2 regions of the Streptomyces sp. TN58 genome follow, and region 2 is predicted to be linked to the other one. Evidence: predicted binding sites of a transcription regulator. Region 2 holds the regulator's gene; the other holds the start of a gene.
What was found. Region 2 encodes HrcA, which represses chaperone genes, less so after heat shock. Its sites were predicted from a motif close to TTNGCACTCNGNNNNNCNGAGTGCNAA; they were not measured.
Positions count from the first base shown of each region.

Region 1: the regulator HrcA is predicted to act here: its motif matches at 2,029-2,055, upstream of groL (chaperonin GroEL).

Region 1 is NZ_CP018870.1:3,330,102-3,339,222, forward strand. Features, by position in the region: gene BSL84_RS15015 (hypothetical protein) at 1-185, shown strand, start outside; gene groL (chaperonin GroEL) at 278-1,897, opposite strand; gene BSL84_RS15025 (cold-shock protein) at 2,216-2,422, opposite strand; gene BSL84_RS15030 (MoaD/ThiS family protein) at 2,818-3,096, opposite strand; gene thrC (threonine synthase) at 3,133-4,431, opposite strand; SAM riboswitch class I at 4,425-4,582, opposite strand; gene BSL84_RS15040 (glucosyl-3-phosphoglycerate synthase) at 4,768-5,751, shown strand; gene BSL84_RS15045 (alpha,alpha-trehalose-phosphate synthase (UDP-forming)) at 5,810-7,264, shown strand; gene otsB (trehalose-phosphatase) at 7,411-8,274, opposite strand; gene BSL84_RS15055 (DUF3263 domain-containing protein) at 8,314-8,550, opposite strand; gene BSL84_RS15060 (extracellular solute-binding protein) at 8,594-9,121, opposite strand, start outside.
Region 2 is NZ_CP018870.1:2,426,874-2,435,994, reverse strand. Features, by position in the region: gene BSL84_RS11150 (AMP-dependent synthetase/ligase) at 1-693, shown strand, start outside; gene hemW (radical SAM family heme chaperone HemW) at 822-2,054, shown strand; gene BSL84_RS11140 (Uma2 family endonuclease) at 2,155-2,712, shown strand; gene BSL84_RS11135 (DUF3097 domain-containing protein) at 2,714-3,517, opposite strand; gene BSL84_RS11130 (MBL fold metallo-hydrolase) at 3,552-4,271, opposite strand; gene hrcA (heat-inducible transcriptional repressor HrcA) at 4,432-5,448, shown strand; gene dnaJ (molecular chaperone DnaJ) at 5,449-6,588, shown strand; gene BSL84_RS11115 (nitronate monooxygenase) at 6,747-7,838, shown strand; gene BSL84_RS11110 (16S rRNA (uracil(1498)-N(3))-methyltransferase) at 7,835-8,578, shown strand; gene BSL84_RS11105 (histidine triad nucleotide-binding protein) at 8,700-9,059, shown strand; gene BSL84_RS11100 (ribonuclease Z) at 9,063-9,121, shown strand, end outside.

The sequences.
Region 1 (9,121 bases), 900 kb from region 2:
TTTCCCGGCTCCGGTACTCCCGCCCCATGCGCCTGCTGCGTGAGCAGCTCCAGTCGCATGTACCCGACGGCTGTTTCGCGGACACCTCGTCGCCCCACGGGTACCGCGCCCGTACGACGGTGTCCTTCGGCGAGCCGCTGCACATCCCCGCGCCGTTCGATTTCACGCTCGACACCACGATCTGACCGTGCCGACCCGGCCCGGGAACGCCCGAGGGCGGCACCCCCGTGGGGGTGCCGCCCTCGTTCGAGAACAGCCGATCAGCCGACAGGGCCGATCAGAAGTCCATGTCACCGCCCGGCATGCCGCCCGGAGCGGCCGCGGCCTTCTCCGGCTTGTCGGCGATGACGGCCTCGGTGGTCAGGAACAGCGCGGCGATCGACGCGGCGTTCTGCAGCGCGGAGCGCGTGACCTTCGCCGGGTCGATGATGCCCTCGGCGATCATGTCGACGTACTCGCCGGACGCGGCGTTCAGGCCGTGACCGATCGGAAGGTTGCGCACCTTCTCCACGACGACGCCGCCCTCAAGACCACCGTTGACGGCGATCTGCTTCAGCGGGGCCTCCAGCGCGAGCTTCACGGCGTTGGCGCCGGTCGCCTCGTCACCGTCGAGCTCCAGCTTCTCGAAGACCGCGGAGGCCTGCAGCAGGGCCACGCCACCACCGGCGACGATGCCCTCCTCGACGGCCGCCTTCGCGTTGCGAACGGCGTCCTCGATGCGGTGCTTGCGCTCCTTGAGCTCGACCTCGGTCGCGGCACCGGCCTTGATGACGGCCACGCCGCCGGCCAGCTTCGCCAGGCGCTCCTGGAGCTTCTCGCGGTCGTAGTCCGAGTCGGAGTTCTCGATCTCGGCGCGGATCTGGTTCACGCGGCCCTGGACCTGGTCGCTGTCACCGGCACCGTCGACGATGGTGGTCTCGTCCTTGGTGATGACGACCTTGCGGGCGCGGCCGAGCAGGTCGAGACCGGCGTTCTCCAGCTTGAGGCCGACCTCCTCGGAGATGACCGTGCCGCCCGTGAGGATGGCGATGTCACCGAGCATGGCCTTGCGGCGGTCGCCGAAGCCCGGGGCCTTGACGGCGACGGACTTGAAGGTGCCGCGGATCTTGTTGACGACCAGGGTCGACAGGGCCTCGCCCTCGACGTCCTCGGCGATGATCAGCAGCGGCTTGCCGGACTGCATGACCTTCTCCAGGAGCGGCAGCAGGTCCTTGACCGAGCCGATCTTGGAGTTGACGATCAGGATGTACGGGTCGTCGAGGGACGACTCCATGCGCTCCATGTCGGTGGCGAAGTACGCCGAGATGTAGCCCTTGTCGAAGCGCATACCCTCGGTGAGCTCCAGCTCCAGACCGAAGGTCTGGGACTCCTCGACGGTGATGACGCCTTCCTTGCCGACCTTGTCCATGGCCTCGGCGATGAGCTCGCCGATCTGGGTGTCGGCGGCGGAGATGGAGGCCGTCGAAGCGATCTGCTCCTTGGTCTCGACATCCTTGGCCTGGGCGAGCAGGGCGGCGGAGACGGCCTCGACGGCCTTCTCGATACCACGCTTGAGGGCCATCGGGTTGGCACCGGCGGCCACGTTGCGCAGGCCCTCGCGGACGAGCGCCTGGGCCAGGACGGTGGCGGTGGTCGTACCGTCGCCGGCTACGTCGTCCGTCTTCTTGGCGACTTCCTTGACCAGCTCGGCGCCGATCTTCTCGTACGGGTCCTCAAGCTCGATCTCCTTGGCGATGGACACACCATCGTTGGTGATCGTGGGGGCGCCCCACTTCTTCTCAAGGACGACGTTGCGACCCTTGGGGCCAAGGGTGACCTTGACGGCGTCGGCGAGCTGGTTCATCCCACGCTCAAGGCCGCGCCGGGCCTCCTCGTCGAACGCAATGATCTTGGCCATCTGAAGTGGTCCTCCCGGACAGCGGTGGATTGCTCCCAGGACCGCGCCCGCGCCCGCGACGGACGGCCTGCGTGCCCGGCGGTTCCTTCCCACCGGACCCTGCGGGCCTCACCGACCCGGTCCTCGTTTCAGTAGCACTCTCACTCGTAGAGTGCTAACGCCAATGATTAGCACTCGGCCCCCGAGAGTGCAAGCGGCTTCGCTGAAGCAGCAGGTGACACGCGAGGGGCCCACATCCCGTGTGCGGGATGTGGGCCCCTCGTGGGTCTTCCGGGGTCTTCGACGGAAGACCGAGCGTCGGTGGTCGATGCTCCGGGACTAGCCGAGCGCGAGCTTGACCATGTCCGCCTGCGGACCCTTCTGGCCCTGCGAGATCTCGAACTCGACCCGCTGACCCTCTTCAAGGGTGCGGTACCCGTCCATCTGGATGGCGCTGTAGTGGACGAACACATCCGCACCACCGTCGACCGCGATGAAGCCGTAGCCCTTCTCCGCGTTGAACCACTTGACGGTGCCCTGAGCCATGCCTAACTCCCCTATTACCGGCCCTTGCGCGGGAACGCACTTCGCGTTACCGGGTCAGAACTTGCGTCGGAACGCTTCGACCGAGGCTGAATGTATCTGCGCGAGTGCTGTCTGCAACAGGTCAATCCGACGAGAAATCTGGACACCGAGAAACATTGAAATAGAGTGAAAATTTGCCATGTTCCAGGGCAACTCGGGCCTGACATATCTCGCCAAAGCCCCATACCGCGCCCGCACATTGACCCGATGTCGACCCTCACGCGACCCGTTCATATGCAGCGGGCAAGTCCAGCGGAGGGGACTTCCCCAACTCTACCGTGCCCAATCAAACAGAATTACCCCCTCCGCTTTTAGCGGAGGGGGTAATTACGGTTTCTCGACGGGCTCGGCCCGGATCAGCAGCCGCCCGCGACCGCCGGGATGATCGAGACGCCGGCGCCGTCCGGCGTCACCGCCTCCAGCCCGCCCTCGAAGCGCACGTCGTCGTCGTTGACGTAGACGTTCACGAAGCGGCGGAGCTTGCCCTGGTCGTCCAGGACGCGCGCGGCGATGCCCGGGTGGTTCTTCTCCAGGGACTCGATGACCTCGGCGAGGGTCGCGCCCTCGGCCGGGACCTCGGCCTGACCGCCGGTGTAGGTGCGCAGGATGGTGGGGATGCGGACGTTGACGCTCATGGCGCTACTGCCTTTCCGGTAGTGCGGGGAGGGTGGTCAGGCCAGGCCGGCGGCGCGGAACGCGTCCAGGCTGGGGCGGATGGTGGCGGTCTGCCCGCTGTCTGCAGCCACCGCCTCCAGGGTCTTGAGGCCGTCGCCGGTGTTCAGGACGACGGTGGTCAGCGCCGGGTCGAGCTGACCGTTCTCGATGAGCTTCTTCGTCACGCCGACGGTCACGCCGCCCGCGGTCTCGGCGAAGATGCCCTCGGTCTGCGCGAGGATCTTGATGGCCTCGACGACCTGCTCGTCGGTCACGTCCTCGACGAAGCCGCCGGTGCGTCGCGCGATGTCCAGGACGTACGGGCCGTCCGCCGGGTTGCCGATGGCGAGGGACTTGGCGATGGTGTTCGGCTTCTGCGGGCGGACCACGTCGTGCCCGGCCTTGAAGGCGGTCGACACCGGGGAGCAGCCCTCGGCCTGGGCGCCGAAGATCTTGTACGGCTTGTCCTCTACGAGACCGAGCCTGATCAGCTCCTGCAGACCCTTGTCGATCTTCGTGAGCTGGGAGCCGGACGCGATCGGGATGACGATCTGGTCAGGCAGCTGCCAGCCGAGCTGCTCGCAGATCTCGTACGCCAGGGTCTTGGAGCCCTCGCCGTAGTACGGGCGCAGGTTGACGTTGACGAAGCCCCAGCCCTCGCCCAGCGGGTCGCCGATGAGCTCGGAGCAGAAGCGGTTGACGTCGTCGTAGTTGCCCTCGATGCCGACCAGGTCGCCGCCGTACACACCGGCCATGACGACCTTGCCCTGCTCCAGGTCGTGCGGGATGAACACGCAGGAGCGGAAGCCGGCCCGGGCGGCCGCGGCGCCGACGGCGCCGGCCAGGTTGCCGGTGGAGGAGCAGGACAGGGTGGTGAAGCCGAAGGCGCGGGCGGCCTCGACGGCGATGGCGACGACGCGGTCCTTGAAGGAGTGCGTCGGGTTGCCGGAGTCGTCCTTGACGTACAGCTTGCCGGTGACGCCCAGCTCCTTGGCCAGGTTCTCCGCGTCGACGAGCTTGGTGAAGCCGGGGTTCAGGCTGGGCTTGGACGCCACGTCGGCGGGGACGGGCAGCAGCGGCGCGTAGCGCCAGATGTTGTTCGGGCCGGCCTCGATCGCGGCGCGCAGGGCCGCCGGGTCACCGGTCGGGAGCTCGTAGGCGACTTCCAGCGGCCCGAAGCACTCGGCGCACGCGAAGATGGGACCGAGCTCGAAGCGGGTACCGCACTCGCGACACGAAAGGCCGGTGGCAGGTCCGAGATCGACAGAGGTGGCGACAGTCTGTGCAGCCATGATGGCGAGGCCCTTTCTCCTCATCTTCCCCATGGCGCATTTCGCCATGAGACGGAATTGGCACCTTCCCTAGCCGGGGACCTCGTCGACGAGCGCTGCTGCGCGATCGCGAGAACCGACTGGAGGGTTGCCGGGGCTTCAACGGGCCGTGTCCCTCTGCCCCTCTGGATGAGCGGTATGGCACCGGCATACGCGCTCTGCGGCGCGCCGGTGCGTTTGTACGCGGGGGACCCCGGCATGCGGTGGTCCTTCGCGTTGTTCAAGACTGTAACCGAAGGGGCGGGCGGTTGAGACAGCCGTCCGAACCGCGAGATGGATCACATAACGGCCGATAACGCCGACGAGCAGGGAGTGCTGAGGGTGCTGGAAGAGGTGGAGCGCTGGCTGGCCGACCGCTCCTGGTCCGCCGCCGACCGACCGCTCGACCAGCTGCTCGACCTCAAACGGGCGGCCGGGACCACGGTCTCCGTGGTGCTGCCCGCGCTGGACGAGGAGGCGACGGTCGGCGCGATCGTCGAGGTCGTCCGGCGTGAGCTGATCGAGGGACTGCCGGTCCCCCTCGTGGACGAGCTGGTCGTGGTCGACTCCGGCTCCGCCGACCGGACCGCCGAGGTCGCGGCCAAGGCGGGCGCCCGGGTGGTGCACCGCGACGAGATCCTGCCGCGGATCCCGGCGCTGCCCGGCAAGGGCGAGGTGCTGTGGCGCTCGCTGCTGGCCACCATTGGCGACATCGTCTGCTTCGTCGACGCCGACCTGCGCGACTTCTCCGCCTCCTTCGTCTCCGGGATCGTCGGCCCGCTGCTCACCGACCCCGAGGTGCAGTTCGTCAAGGCGATGTACGACCGCCCGCTCGGCGCGGAGTTCGACGGCCTCGCCCCCGGCAGGACCCCCGGCCCCGGCCAGGGCGGCCGGGTCACGGAGCTGGTCGCCCGCCCGCTGCTGAACCTGCACTGGCCGCAGCTGGCCGGCTTCGTCCAGCCGCTGGGCGGCGAGTACGCCGTACGGCGCACCCTGCTGGAGCGGCTGCCGTTCCCCGTCGGCTACGGCGTCGAGCTGGGCCTGCTGGTCGACGCGCTGCACACGGTCGGACTGGACGCGCTGGCCCAGGTGGACGTGGGCGTACGGCTGCACCGGCACCAGGACGGGCAGGCACTCGGCCGGATGGCCGCGGCGATCTACCGGACGGCGCAGGTACGGCTCTCGCGCGGGCACCTCGTACGGCCGGAGCTGACGCAGTTCGAGCGCGGGCCGGAGGGCTTCGTACCGCGGACGTACGCGGTGGACACCGAGGAGCGGCCGCCGATGCTGGAGGTGCAGGAGTACGGCCGGCGGCACGTCGCGTGAGGTGTCGCGTGACGTGTCCATACGTTTGAGCGAGCACGGGCCGGGCTAGGTTCGCGGCATGGCTTCTCAGGTACTCGTCGCGGCGAACCGCGGCCCGCTCTCCTACGCCCTCTCCGACGACGACACCCTCAGCGCCCGGCGCGGCGGGGGCGGTCTCGTCTCCGGACTCTCGGCGGCCCTCGCGGAGCAGCCGGGGGCCGTGTGGATCTGCGCGGCGCTGTCGGACGCGGACCGGGAGGCCGTCCGGCGGGGCGTGTCCGAGCCGGGTGTCCGGATGCTGGACATCGATCCCACGATGTACGACGACGCGTACAACGGCATCGCGAACTCGGTGCTGTGGTTCACCCACCACCACCTGTACGACGTGCCGCGCGAGCCGGTATTCGACGCGGAGTTCCGGCGCCGGTGGGGAAGCTACGTGGCGTACAACGACGCCTTCGCGCGGGCTCTCGCCGAGGAGGCCGCCGAGGGGGCCCGCGTGCTGGTGCAGGACTACCACCTGGCGCTGGTCCCCGGGCAGCTGCGGGAGCTGCGGCCGGACCTGCGGATCGCGCACTTCACGCACACCCCGTGGGCGTCGCAGGAGTTCCTGCGGATGCTGCCCGACGACATCCGCAGCGAGCTGGTGTGGGGGATGCTCGGCGCGGACGTGGTCGGCTTCCACACCTGGGCCTGGGCGCACACCTTCATGGGCGGCACGCAGCTGGACGACGAACGGGGCATCGCCGAGCCGAGGTTCGCGGCCGGGACAGAGCCGCCGCACGCGAGGTACGTCCAGAAGAACCCGTCGAGCCCGGTGCGGCACAAGCGGACCGAGGTGGCCGTGTACCCGCTGGGCGTGGACGCCGAGGAGCTGCGGGCGCTCGCGCACCGGCCGGAGGTGGACGAGAAGCTGGCGGAGCTGCGGGCGGAGGTCGCGGGCCGCAGGACGATCGCCCGGGTGGACCGGACCGAGCTGTCGAAGAACATCCTGCGGGGCCTGCTGGCCTACCGGGAGCTGCTGACGGTCCACCCCGAGTGGCGCGGCCGGGTGGTGCACCTGGCCTCGGCGTACCCGTCACGGCAGGACCTGAAGGTGTACCGGGACTACACGGCGGCCGTCTCGGAGCTGGCGGCGGAGATCAACGCGGAGTTCGGCACGGAGGACTGGCAGCCGGTGCTGGTGTCGGTGAAGGACGACTTCGCGCGGTCGCTGGCGGTCTACCGGATGGCGGACGTGGCGCTGGTCAATCCGGTGCGGGACGGGATGAACCTGGTGGCGAAGGAGATCCCGGTGGTGTCGGAGGCGGGGTGCGCGGTGGTGCTGTCGACGGGGGCGGGGGCGTACGAGGAGCTCCGCGAGGACGCGCTGACGGTGAACCCGTACGACGTGTCGCAGACGGCGGAGGCGCTGCACGCGGCGCTGTCCATGCCGGACGAGGAGCGTGCGGAACGCACGAAGCGCCTGGCGGCGGCCGCGACGGCCCTGCCCCCGGCCGCCTGGTTCGAGGCCCAGCTGGCGGCCCTGGCCTGACCACTGCCGGGGCTCCGCCCCGGACCCCGCTCCTCAAACGCCGGAGGGGCTGGCAAAGCCGGGCTCTGCCCGACATGCAGCCCCGCCGGCGTTTGAGGCGCGGGGGTGCGGGGGCAGTGCCCCCGGCGACGCCGCCGCGCGCGGCCTCAAGCGGAGGGGCTGGGGTTCCCAAGGGCTCGGGCCAGGGTGGCCAGGAAGGCGGCCACCGAGGCCGGGCCGGGGAGGACCAGGTCGGCGCGGGCGGCGAGTTCGGGGACCTCCGCCGAGCCGCTGCACACCAGCAGCCCCGGCAGCCCCTCGGCCCTGCGCTTCTCGACGGCCGAGTACGCGGCGAGGTCGCCCAGGTCGTCCCCGGCGTAGAGCACCGTCTCGGCGTCCCGCTCCGCCAGGAACTCCGTCAGGGCGACGCCCTTGTCCATGCCCGGGGGCCGCAGCTCCAGGACCGCCCGTCCCGGCTCGACCATCAGCCCGTGCCGGGCGGCCAGCTCGGTCAGGGGCTCCCGCAGCGCGGCGAAGGCGGCGGCAGGGTCCTCGGCGCGCCGGGTGTGGACGGCGAGCGCCCGCCCCTTCTCCTCGATCCAGGTGCCGCGCCACGCCCCGATCGAGTCGAGGAACCCCGGCAGCTCGGCCCGTACGGCCGCCACCCCGGGATGCTCGGCGGGGGCGTGGACCAGGCCGGTCACGGCGTCCCAGCGCTCGGCGCCGTAGTGGCCCAGGACGACGAGGTGTTCCAGCCCGGGGACCCCGGCGAAGCCCCCGTAGCGGACGGCGACCCCTGCGGGCCGCCCGGTGACCACGGCCACCGAGTCCACCGCGGGGGCGAGCGCCGAGAGCGCGGGAACGGCTTCGGGATGTGCCCGTGCCTGGTCCGGGTCCGGGACGATGTCGGCGAGGGTGCCGTCGAAGTCCAGGGCGACCACGGACCGGCGGGGTGCGCGGAGGATGGCTTCGAGTCCCTCGCGTCCGGCTGCGGTGACGGGCATCGGCAGGTCGTGCGGCAGGCTCCCCATACGCACGACCCTAACGGCCCGGCGGGACGACGGCTACGGCTACCGCCGGGCCCGCTGGGCTTCTCGGATCCGGCGCAGCCGGTTGACCGTGCCCGGGGCGTGGGCCAGCGCCCGCGGGTCGTCCATGAGCGCGTTGAGCAGCTGGTAGTAGCGGACGGGGGTCATCCCCAGCCCTTCCCGTATGGCCCGTTCCTTGGCTCCGGGCCCCGGCCAGGTACGTCCCTCGTACGCGAGCACCGCGGCCTCGGTGGCCGTCAGCTGCCCCTCGTCCGTCATACCGCCAGATTAACGCCGCCCTCCGACAGAAGGCGGCGCCGGGTCAGCGCGGGTCCGCCGCGCGGGCCGTCTCGGCGATCTCCTCCAGCACCTTGGCGGGCTGTCCGCCGGGCTGGACGGTCTTGCCGATGTTCTGCTTGATGTCCTCGCTGACGCCCGCCCAGGACTTCTTGCCGACCGGGTACAGGCGCGAGCCGGGCAGCGCGGCCAGGAAGGGCCTCAGCTGGAGCGCAGGACCGCTCGTGGCGGCCTGCTTGGCCTGGTAGCCGCTGGTGGTGGCCGGCAGCAGGTCGTACTTGTCGGTGAAGGCCGTCACGTTGTCCGGCTGGTACAGGTAGTCCAGGAACTTGCCGGACTCGGCGCGGTGGCCGTTCTTGAAGGCCATCACCCAGTCCGCGACGCCCATCGCCGGCTGCGGGGAGCCGTCGGAGGTCGGCAGCGCGACCATGCCGTACTTCACGCCCTTGGCATCCGCCTGCTTCATCAGCGTCGGGTGTCCGTTGAGCATGCCGACCTCGCCCTTGGTGAAGGCCTCGAAGGCGGCCTGGCGGTCCAGCTTGCCCGGCTCCAC
Region 2 (9,121 bases):
TACGGCCTCACCGAGTCCAGCGCCGCTTCCTTCGTCAACCCGGGCGAGGCCTACCGCACCGGCACGGTCGGCAAGCCGCTTCCCGGCACCGAGGTCCGCATCGCCGACGACGGCGAGGTCCTGCTGCGCGGCCCCGGCATCATGCAGGGCTACCACGGCCAGCCGGACAAGACCGCCGAGGTCCTGGAGTCCGACGGCTGGCTGCACACGGGCGACATCGGAGAGCTGTCGGCCGACGGCTACCTGCGCATCACCGACCGCAAGAAGGACCTGATCAAGACCTCGGGCGGCAAGTACGTCGCCCCGGCGGAGATCGAGGGCCAGTTCAAGGCGATCTGCCCGTACGTGTCGACCATCGTCGTCCACGGCGCCGACCGGAACTTCTGCACCGCCCTGATCGCGCTCGACGAGCCGTCGATCCTGACCTGGGCCGCCGAGAACGGGCTGGAGGGACGGACGTACCAGGAGGTCCTGGCGGCGCCGGAGACCGACCGGCTCATCGAGACCTACGTCCAGACCCTCAACGAGGGCCTGCAGCGGTGGCAGACGGTCAAGAAGTTCCGGATCCTGCCGCGCGACCTGGACGTCGAGCACGGCGACCTCACGCCCAGCCTGAAGCTGAAGCGGCCGGTGGTCGAGCGTGAGTTCAAGCACCTGATCGAGGAGATGTACGAGGGGTCCCGCGAGGCCTGACGCCTTGCGCCGGCCCGGCGGGGCGGGGCGGCGACCCGCCCCGCACCCCCCTGCCGGCCCACCGCCCCGGACCCTCCGCCCCGCAGGAGCGGGGCGGAGCCCGGCGGCGGGTGCGGGATGATGGGGGCATGCCTTCCGCACTCCCCGACGGTGAACCCATGCCCGAGGACGGCTCGCTGCCGTCGCACGCCCTGGCGGGCGCCGGGGAGCGGCCGCTCGGCTTCTACCTGCACGTCCCGTACTGCGCCACGCGCTGCGGGTACTGCGACTTCAACACCTACACGGCCACCGAGCTGCGGGGCACCGGGGGCGTGCTCGCCTCCCGCGAGAACTACGCCGACACCCTGATCGACGAGGTCCGCCTCGCCCGGAAGGTCCTCGGCGACGACCCGCGGGCCGTCCGTACCGTCTTCGTCGGCGGCGGCACGCCGACGCTGCTGCCCGCCGCCGACCTCGTACGGATGCTCGCGGCGATCCGCGACGAGTTCGGCCTGGCCGACGACGCCGAGATCACCACGGAGGCCAACCCGGAGTCCGTGGACCCGGCGTACCTGGCCGAGCTGCGCGCCGGGGGCTTCAACCGGATCTCCTTCGGCATGCAGAGCGCCAAGCAGCACGTCCTGAAGGTCCTGGACCGCACCCACACCCCCGGGCGCCCCGAGGCGTGCGTGGCCGAGGCGCGCGCGGCGGGCTTCGAGCACGTCAACCTCGACCTGATCTACGGCACCCCCGGCGAGAGCGACCAGGACTGGCGGGACTCCCTCGCCGCCGCCCTGGCAGCCGGCCCGGACCACGTCAGCGCCTACGCGCTGATCGTCGAGGAGGGCACGCAGCTGGCCCGCCGGATCCGCCGCGGCGAGGTCCCCATGACCGACGACGACGTCCACGCCGACCGCTATCTGATCGCCGACGAGGTCATGGCCCAGGCCGGGTACTCCTGGTACGAGGTGTCGAACTGGGCCACCTCGCAGGCCGGGCGCTGCCTGCACAACGAGCTGTACTGGCGCGGCGCCGACTGGTGGGGCGCCGGGCCGGGCGCGCACTCGCACGTGGGCGGGGTGCGCTGGTGGAACGTCAAGCACCCCGGCGCCTACGCCGCCGCGCTCGCCGAGGGCCGCTCCCCGGGCGCGGGGCGCGAGCTGCTGTCGGACGAGGACCGCCGCGTGGAGCGGATCCTGCTGGAGCTGCGCCTCGTGGACGGCGTCCCGCTGTCCCTGCTCGCCTCGGCGGGCCTCGCGGCCTCCCGCAAGGCCCTCGCGGACGGGCTCCTGGAGCCGGGCCCCTACGAGGCCGGGCGGGCCGTGCTGACGCTGCGCGGGCGACTGCTGGCCGACGCGGTGGTCCGGGACCTGGTCGACTGATCACCTTCCCGGGTGAACCCGCGCGGATCCGGGTCGGCGCTGCCTACCCTGTTCCTAGCCTGTCGTCGTACCTCACGGCGGCAGAAACGGAGGGCCGGAGATGACCGCTGTGGACGATCAGCGCATGACCGAGTTCTTCGAGAGCCTCGCGGCTCCCGAGGGCGTCAAGGTCGAGCTCCTCCGGGGGGAAATCGTGATGATGGCCGGGCCCGACGTGGTCCACAACCTGATCGTGCTGTTCATCGCGCGTCAGATCCCCCCCGACCGCTGGTACCCGCTCCAGACCCAGGACGTGGCTATTCCGGGGGAGTCCTCCGAGCCCCAGCCCGATCTCGTCGTGGTCGCTCCGGAAGCGCTTCCGGAGGGCAGCGGTCGGCTCCTGCCGGTGCAGGCCGTCTCGCTCCTCGTCGAGGTCGTCTCGAAGACGAGCAAGGTGCGCGACTACGTGACGAAGCGCTCCATCTATGCCGCGGGCGGTGTTCCCGCCTACCTGATCGTCGACCCCTTCGAAGCGAAGTGCACGCTGCTCACCGAGCCGTTCGGCGGCGGGGACCAGGCCGACTACCGCACGGCGCGGACCAGCAAGTTCGCAGAACCGGTCCCGCTCGATGCCCTCGGCGTGACGCTCGACACCGGGCAGTTCGGCACCCTGCCGTAGATCAGTCCGGGGCCGTGACGAAGTCGATCAGTTCCTCCACGCGGCCCAGCAGGGTCGGCTCCAGGTCCTTGTAGGACGTCACCCGGGACAGGATGCGCTGCCAGGCGGCGCCGGTGTTCTCCGGCCAGCCCAGGGCCCGGCAGACGCCCGTCTTCCAGTCCTGGCCGCGCGGGACCACCGGCCAGGCGGCGATGCCCAGCGCGGACGGCTTCACCGCCTGCCAGACGTCCACGTACGGGTGGCCCACCACCAGCACGTCCGGCGAGGTCACCGCCGCCGCGATACGGGACTCCTTCGAGCCCGTCACCAGATGGTCCACCAGCACGCCCAGCCGGGCGTCCGGGGCCGGGCCGAACTCCGCCACCACGGCCGGGAGGTCGTCGACGCCCTCCAGGTACTCCACGACCACGCCCTCGATGCGCAGGTCGTCGCCCCACACCCGCTCCACCAGTTCGGCGTCGTGGCGGCCCTCGACGTAGATCCGGCCGGCCCGGGCCACCCGAGCGCGGGCGCCGGGGACCGCGATGGAGCCGGACGCCGTACGGGTGGGCACCGCCGGGCCGCGGGGCGGGCGGACCAGGGTGACCACCTCGCCGTCCAGCAGGAAGCCGCGCGGCTCCATCGGGAACACCCGGCGCCTGCCGAAGCGGTCCTCCAGGGTCACCGTGCCCGCCTCGCAGGCCACCACCGCGCCGCAGAAGTCCGTACCCGCCACCTCGACCACCAGGTCCGGTTCCACGGCGACCTCCGGCACGGCCTTGGGTCGCTTCCACTGCGGGGTCAGGTCGGGGGAGTACTCGCGCATCCGGCCGACACTAGGCAAGCCGCGCGCGTCCCGCCTACGACACGCCGGAACGGGCCTCCAGCGTGGCGCGTTGCGCACGCACGAACTCCGCGGTGACCACCGCTCCGTGACCGGGCACGTACAGCGCGTCCTCGCCGCCCAGCGACAGCAGCCGGTCCAGGGCGGCGGGCCACTGCCGCGGCATCGCGTCCGGGCCCGCCTGCGGCTCGCCCGACTCCTCGACCAGGTCCCCGCAGAACACCGTCTCGCGTTCGCCCGGGACGAAGACGGCCAGGTCGTGCCCGGTGTGGCCGGGCCCCACGTTGGCCAGCAGCACCTGCAGCCCGCCGAGGTCCAGCGTCCACTCGCCCGACACCGCGTGGCCCGGCACCACCATCAGGTCCACCGCCTCGGCCGCCTCGTCCGCCGCGAGCCCGTGCCGCACCGCGTCCCCGCGCAGCTCGTCGCGGTCCGCGACGAGGAGCTCGGCCAGCCCGACCGCCCCGTACACCTCGGCCCCGGGGAAGGCGGCCGCGCCCAGCACGTGATCGAAATGACCGTGCGTGAATGCGATATGGGTCACGCTCCGACCCGTCAGCCGCTCGGCCTCGGCCCGCACCTCCGCACCCTCGCGCACGCACGACCCGGGGTCGACCAGGAGGACCGACTCGTCCCCCACCACCAGCCCCACCGTGCAGTCCCACACCGGCAGACGCCGCCGGCCGGCCCGCCCGGTGAGCCGTTCCCAGCCCGCCTCTTCCCATCGCACGTCCATGCCGCGACGCTACCCTGGCGGGCCTCCCTTGCCAGGGTCTTACTACCCGGCCGTACACTGAGCGGGGGCTTCCTGGCACTCGAACGGACAGAGTGCCAACGAACGCCGGACACGGCAGAACACGGCAACACGGCAACAGATCACGCTGGAGGTGTGCGCGATGCTCAGCGAACGCAGACTCGAAGTGCTGCGCGCCATCGTCCAGGACTACGTCGGGACGGAGGAGCCGGTCGGCTCCAAGGCGCTCACCGAGCGGCACCGGCTCGGCGTCTCGCCCGCCACCGTGCGCAACGACATGGCGGTCCTGGAGGAGGAGGGCTACATCGCCCAGCCCCACACCAGCGCCGGCCGGATCCCCACCGACAAGGGCTACCGCCTCTTCGTCGACAAGCTGGCGGGCGTCAAGCCGCTGTCGACACCCGAGCGCCGGGCCATCCAGAACTTCCTCGACGGAGCCGTCGACCTCGACGACGTCGTCGGCCGCACGGTGCGGCTGCTCGCGCAGCTCACCCGGCAGGTCGCGGTCGTGCAGTACCCGAGCCTGACCCGGTCGACCGTCCGGCACGTGGAGCTGCTCTCGCTCGCCCCCGCGCGCCTGATGCTCGTACTGATCACGGACACCGGACGCGTCGAGCAGCGGCTCGTCGACTGCCCGAGCCCCTTCGGCGAGGCCTCTCTCGCCGACCTGCGGGCCCGCCTCAACAGCAGGGTCGTCGGCCGGCGCTTCACCGACGTGCCGCCGCTCGTCCAGGACCTCCCGGAGTCCTTCGAGGCCGACGACCGCGGCACGGTCTCCACCGTGCTGTCGACCCTTCTCGAAACGCTGGTCGAGGAGGCGGAGGAGCGGCTGATGATCGGCGGTACCGCCAATCTCACCCGCTTCGGACACGATTTCCCCCTGACGATCAGGCCGGTGCTGGAGGCGCTGGAGGAGCAGGTCGTGCTCCTCAAGCTGCTCGGCGAGGCCAACGAGTCGGGGATGGCCGTAAGGATCGGGCACGAGAACGCCTACGAGGGGCTCAACTCCACGTCGGTCGTCTCGGTCGGTTACGGTTCGGGCGGCGAAACGGTCGCCAAACTCGGCGTGGTCGGACCGACCCGCATGGACTACCCCGGAACGATGGGAGCGGTACGCGCAGTGGCACGTTACGTCGGACAGATCCTGGCGGAGTCGTAAGTGGCCACGGACTACTACGCCGTTCTCGGCGTACGCCGCGACGCATCTCAGGACGAGATCAAGAAGGCCTTCCGGCGCCTCGCGCGTGAACTCCACCCGGACGTCAATCCGGACCCGAAGACGCAGGAGCGCTTCAAGGAGATCAACGCGGCCTACGAGGTGCTCTCGGACCCGCAGAAGAAGCAGGTCTACGACCTCGGCGGCGACCCGCTGTCCTCCTCGGGCGGCGGCGGTGGGGCCGGAGGCTTCGGAGCGGGCGGCTTCGGCAACTTCTCCGACATCATGGACGCCTTCTTCGGCCAGGCCTCGCAGCGCGGCCCGCGCTCGCGGACCCGCCGAGGCCAGGACGCCATGATCCGCCTCGACCTGGAGCTGGACGAGGCGGCCTTCGGGACGACCAAGGACATCCAGGTCGACACGGCCGTCGTGTGCACCACCTGCTCCGGTGAGGGCGCCGCCCCCGGCACCTCGGCGCAGACATGTGACATGTGCCGCGGCCGCGGTGAGGTCTCGCAGGTCACCCGGTCCTTCCTGGGCCAGGTCATGACCTCGCGCCCCTGCCCCCAGTGCCAGGGCTTCGGTACCGTCGTCCCGACCCCGTGCCACGAGTGCGCGGGCGACGGCCGGGTCCGCTCCCGCCGCAGCCTCACGGTCAAGATCCCGGCCGGTGTCGAGAACGGCACCCGGATCCAGCTCGCGGGCGAGGGCGAGGTCGGCCCCGGCGGCGGCCCCGCCGGCGACCTGTACGTGGAGATCCACGAGCTGGCGCACCCGACCTTCCAGCGGCGCGGGGACGACCTGCACTGCACGGTCACCATCCCCATGACGGCCGCCGCACTGGGCACCAAGTGCCCGCTGGAGACGCTCGACGGCCTGGAGGAGATCGACATCCGGCCCGGCACCGGCTCCGGCCAGGCGATCCCGTTGCACGGGCGCGGCGTCACGCACCTGCGCGGCGGCGGGCGCGGGGACCTGATCGTCCACGTCGAGGTCACCACCCCGACCAAGCTGGACGCCCAGCAGGAGGAGCTGCTGCGCCAGCTGGCCAAGCTGCGCGGCGAGGAACGGCCCATGGGCCAGTTCGCCCCCGGCCAGCAGGGCCTGTTCAGCCGCCTGAAGGACGCGTTCAACGGTCGCTGACCGCACGGCGCACACCGCTTCGAGCCCGGCCCGGGGACACCCCGGCCGGGCTCCTCGCGTTCCCGCGGAGGCCGTCCGTCCGCCGCGCCGGGAGCGGACTATGCCAGGCGAATGCGGTGATTCGGCCCCCCCGGGCCGGACGTGGCACGATGCAGTCCATGTCCACCGCGGCGAACGGTCTCTCCCCCCACCCGATCGTGCAGGCACCCATGGCGGGCGGCGCCTCCTGCCCGCCGCTCGCCGCCGCCGTGTGCGAGGCCGGCGGGCTGGGCTTCCTGGCCGGGGGCTACAAAACAGCCGACGGGATGTACCAGGAGATCAAGCAGGTCCGCGCGCTCACGCGGCGCCGCTTCGGCGTCAACCTCTTCATGCCGCCGACCGGCCACGTCGACCCGGCCGCGGTGGAGGCGTACCGCGGGCAGCTCGCCGGCGAAGCCAGCTGGTACGCGATCTCGCTCGCCGAGGAGGACATCCTCGGCACCAGCGACGACGGCTACGACGCCAAGCTCGCCATCCTCCTGGAGGACCCGGTACCGGTCGTGTCGTTCACCTTCGGCTGCCCCGACCCCGCGGCCCTCGCGGCCCTGCGCGAGGCCGGCACGTACACCGTCGTCACCGTGACCTGCGTGGAGGAGGCCCGCAGCGCCCAGCGGGCCGGAGCCGACGCCGTCTGCGTCCAGGGCGTCGAGGCCGGCGGCCACCAGGGCACCCACCGCGACGACCCGCAGATCGACGGCACGGCGGCCGTGGGACTGCTCGCCCTGGTGGCGCAGGTGCGGGAGGCCGTGTCCCTGCCGATCATCGCGGCCGGCGGCGTCATGCGCGGCGCGCAGATCGCCGCCCTGCTGGCGGCCGGCGCCACGGCGGCGCAGCTGGGGACGGCCTTCCTGGCCTGCCCGGAATCGGGCGCGGACCCCCTGCACAAGAAGGCGCTGACCGATCCGCTCTTCGTCCGGACGGAGCTGACCCGGGCCTTCTCCGGGCGTCCGGCGCGCGGGCTGGTCAACCGCTTCGTGCGGGAGCACGGCCCCTACGCCCCGGCCGCCTACCCCCAGGTCCACCACCTGACCAAGGGGCTGCGCAAGGCGGCCGCCGCGGCCGGCGACCCGCAGGGCATGGCCCTGTGGGCGGGCCAGGGGCACCGGCTCGCGCGGGCGCTGCCGGCGGCGCAGCTGGTGGAGGTGCTGGCGGCGGAACTGGCCGAGGCACAGAGCACGTTGAAGGAAATGCAGATGAGGAGTGCGTCATGACGGCCCCGGTGTTCGTGGTCGACGAGGTTCCTGCACGGTCGGAGTTCGTCCTGGGCGGCCCGGAGGGCCGGCACGCGGTGTCCGTGAAACGGCTGAACCCGGGCGAGCAGGTCGTCCTGACCGACGGCCGGGGCGGCTGGGCGGAGGCGGTCGTGAAGGCGGCCGAGGGCAAGGACCGGCTCGTCGTCGCGGTCGCCGCCGCCGGGCAGGAGGAGGAGCCCGCGGTCCGCATCACGGTGGTCCAGGCCCTGCCCAAGGGGGACCGGGGCGAGCTGGCCGTCGAGACCATGACCGAGACCGGCGTGGACGCGATCGTGCCCTGGCAGGCCTCGCGCTGCATCACGCAGTGGCGCGGCGACCGCGGCGCCAAGTCCCTGGCCAAGTGGCGGGCCACGGCCCGGGAGGCGGGCAAGCAGTCCCGCCGCGTCCGCTTCCCGGAGGTGGCCGAGGCCATGTCCACCAAGCAGGTCGCGGCACTGCTGGCCGGCGCCGACCTGGCGATGGTGCTGCACGAGGACCGCGACACCCCCTCGCAGGCCCTGGCCACGGCCGCGCTGCCCGCCTCCGGCAGCGTCGTCCTGGTCGTCGGCCCGGAGGGCGGGGTCTCCCCGGAGGAACTGGACGTCTTCGCCGCGGCCGGGGCGCACCCCTACCGTCTGGGCCGTTCCGTCCTGCGGACCTCCACCGCCGGCACCGCGGCCGCGGCCGTCCTGCTGGCCCGCACCGGACGCTGGGCCTGACGCCGGGCCTGACGCCGGGCCCAGGCCCGACCTCCGGCCTGACCGGCCGGAATACTCGCCCGCCGCGGTCGCCCGGCTGGATACGATGCCCCGACCGATCAACATCACGGGAGGGTGAGCAATGGCCGGGGAACCGCAGGCCGACTGCCTGTTCTGCAAGATCGTCGAGGGTGCCGTCCCGGCGACGGTGGTCCGCGAGACCGAGACCACCGTCGCCTTCCGGGACATCAACCCGCAGGCGCCCACGCACGTGCTCGTCATCCCCAAGGTGCACTACCCCGACGCGGCCTCCCTCGCGGCCGCCGAGCCGGGCGTCGCCGCCGACATACTGCGTGAGGCCGCCCAGGTCGCCGCCGACGAGAAGATCGACGACCACGGCTACCGGATCGTCTTCAACACCGGCTCCGGCGCCGGACAGACCGTCTGGCACGCCCACGCGCACGTCCTGGGCGGCCGCGGCCTCCAGTGGCCCCCGGGGTAGCACGTGTCCGTCAGAGAGTTCGTGGTGCTGGGCACCGCCAGCCAGGTGCCCACCCGCCACCG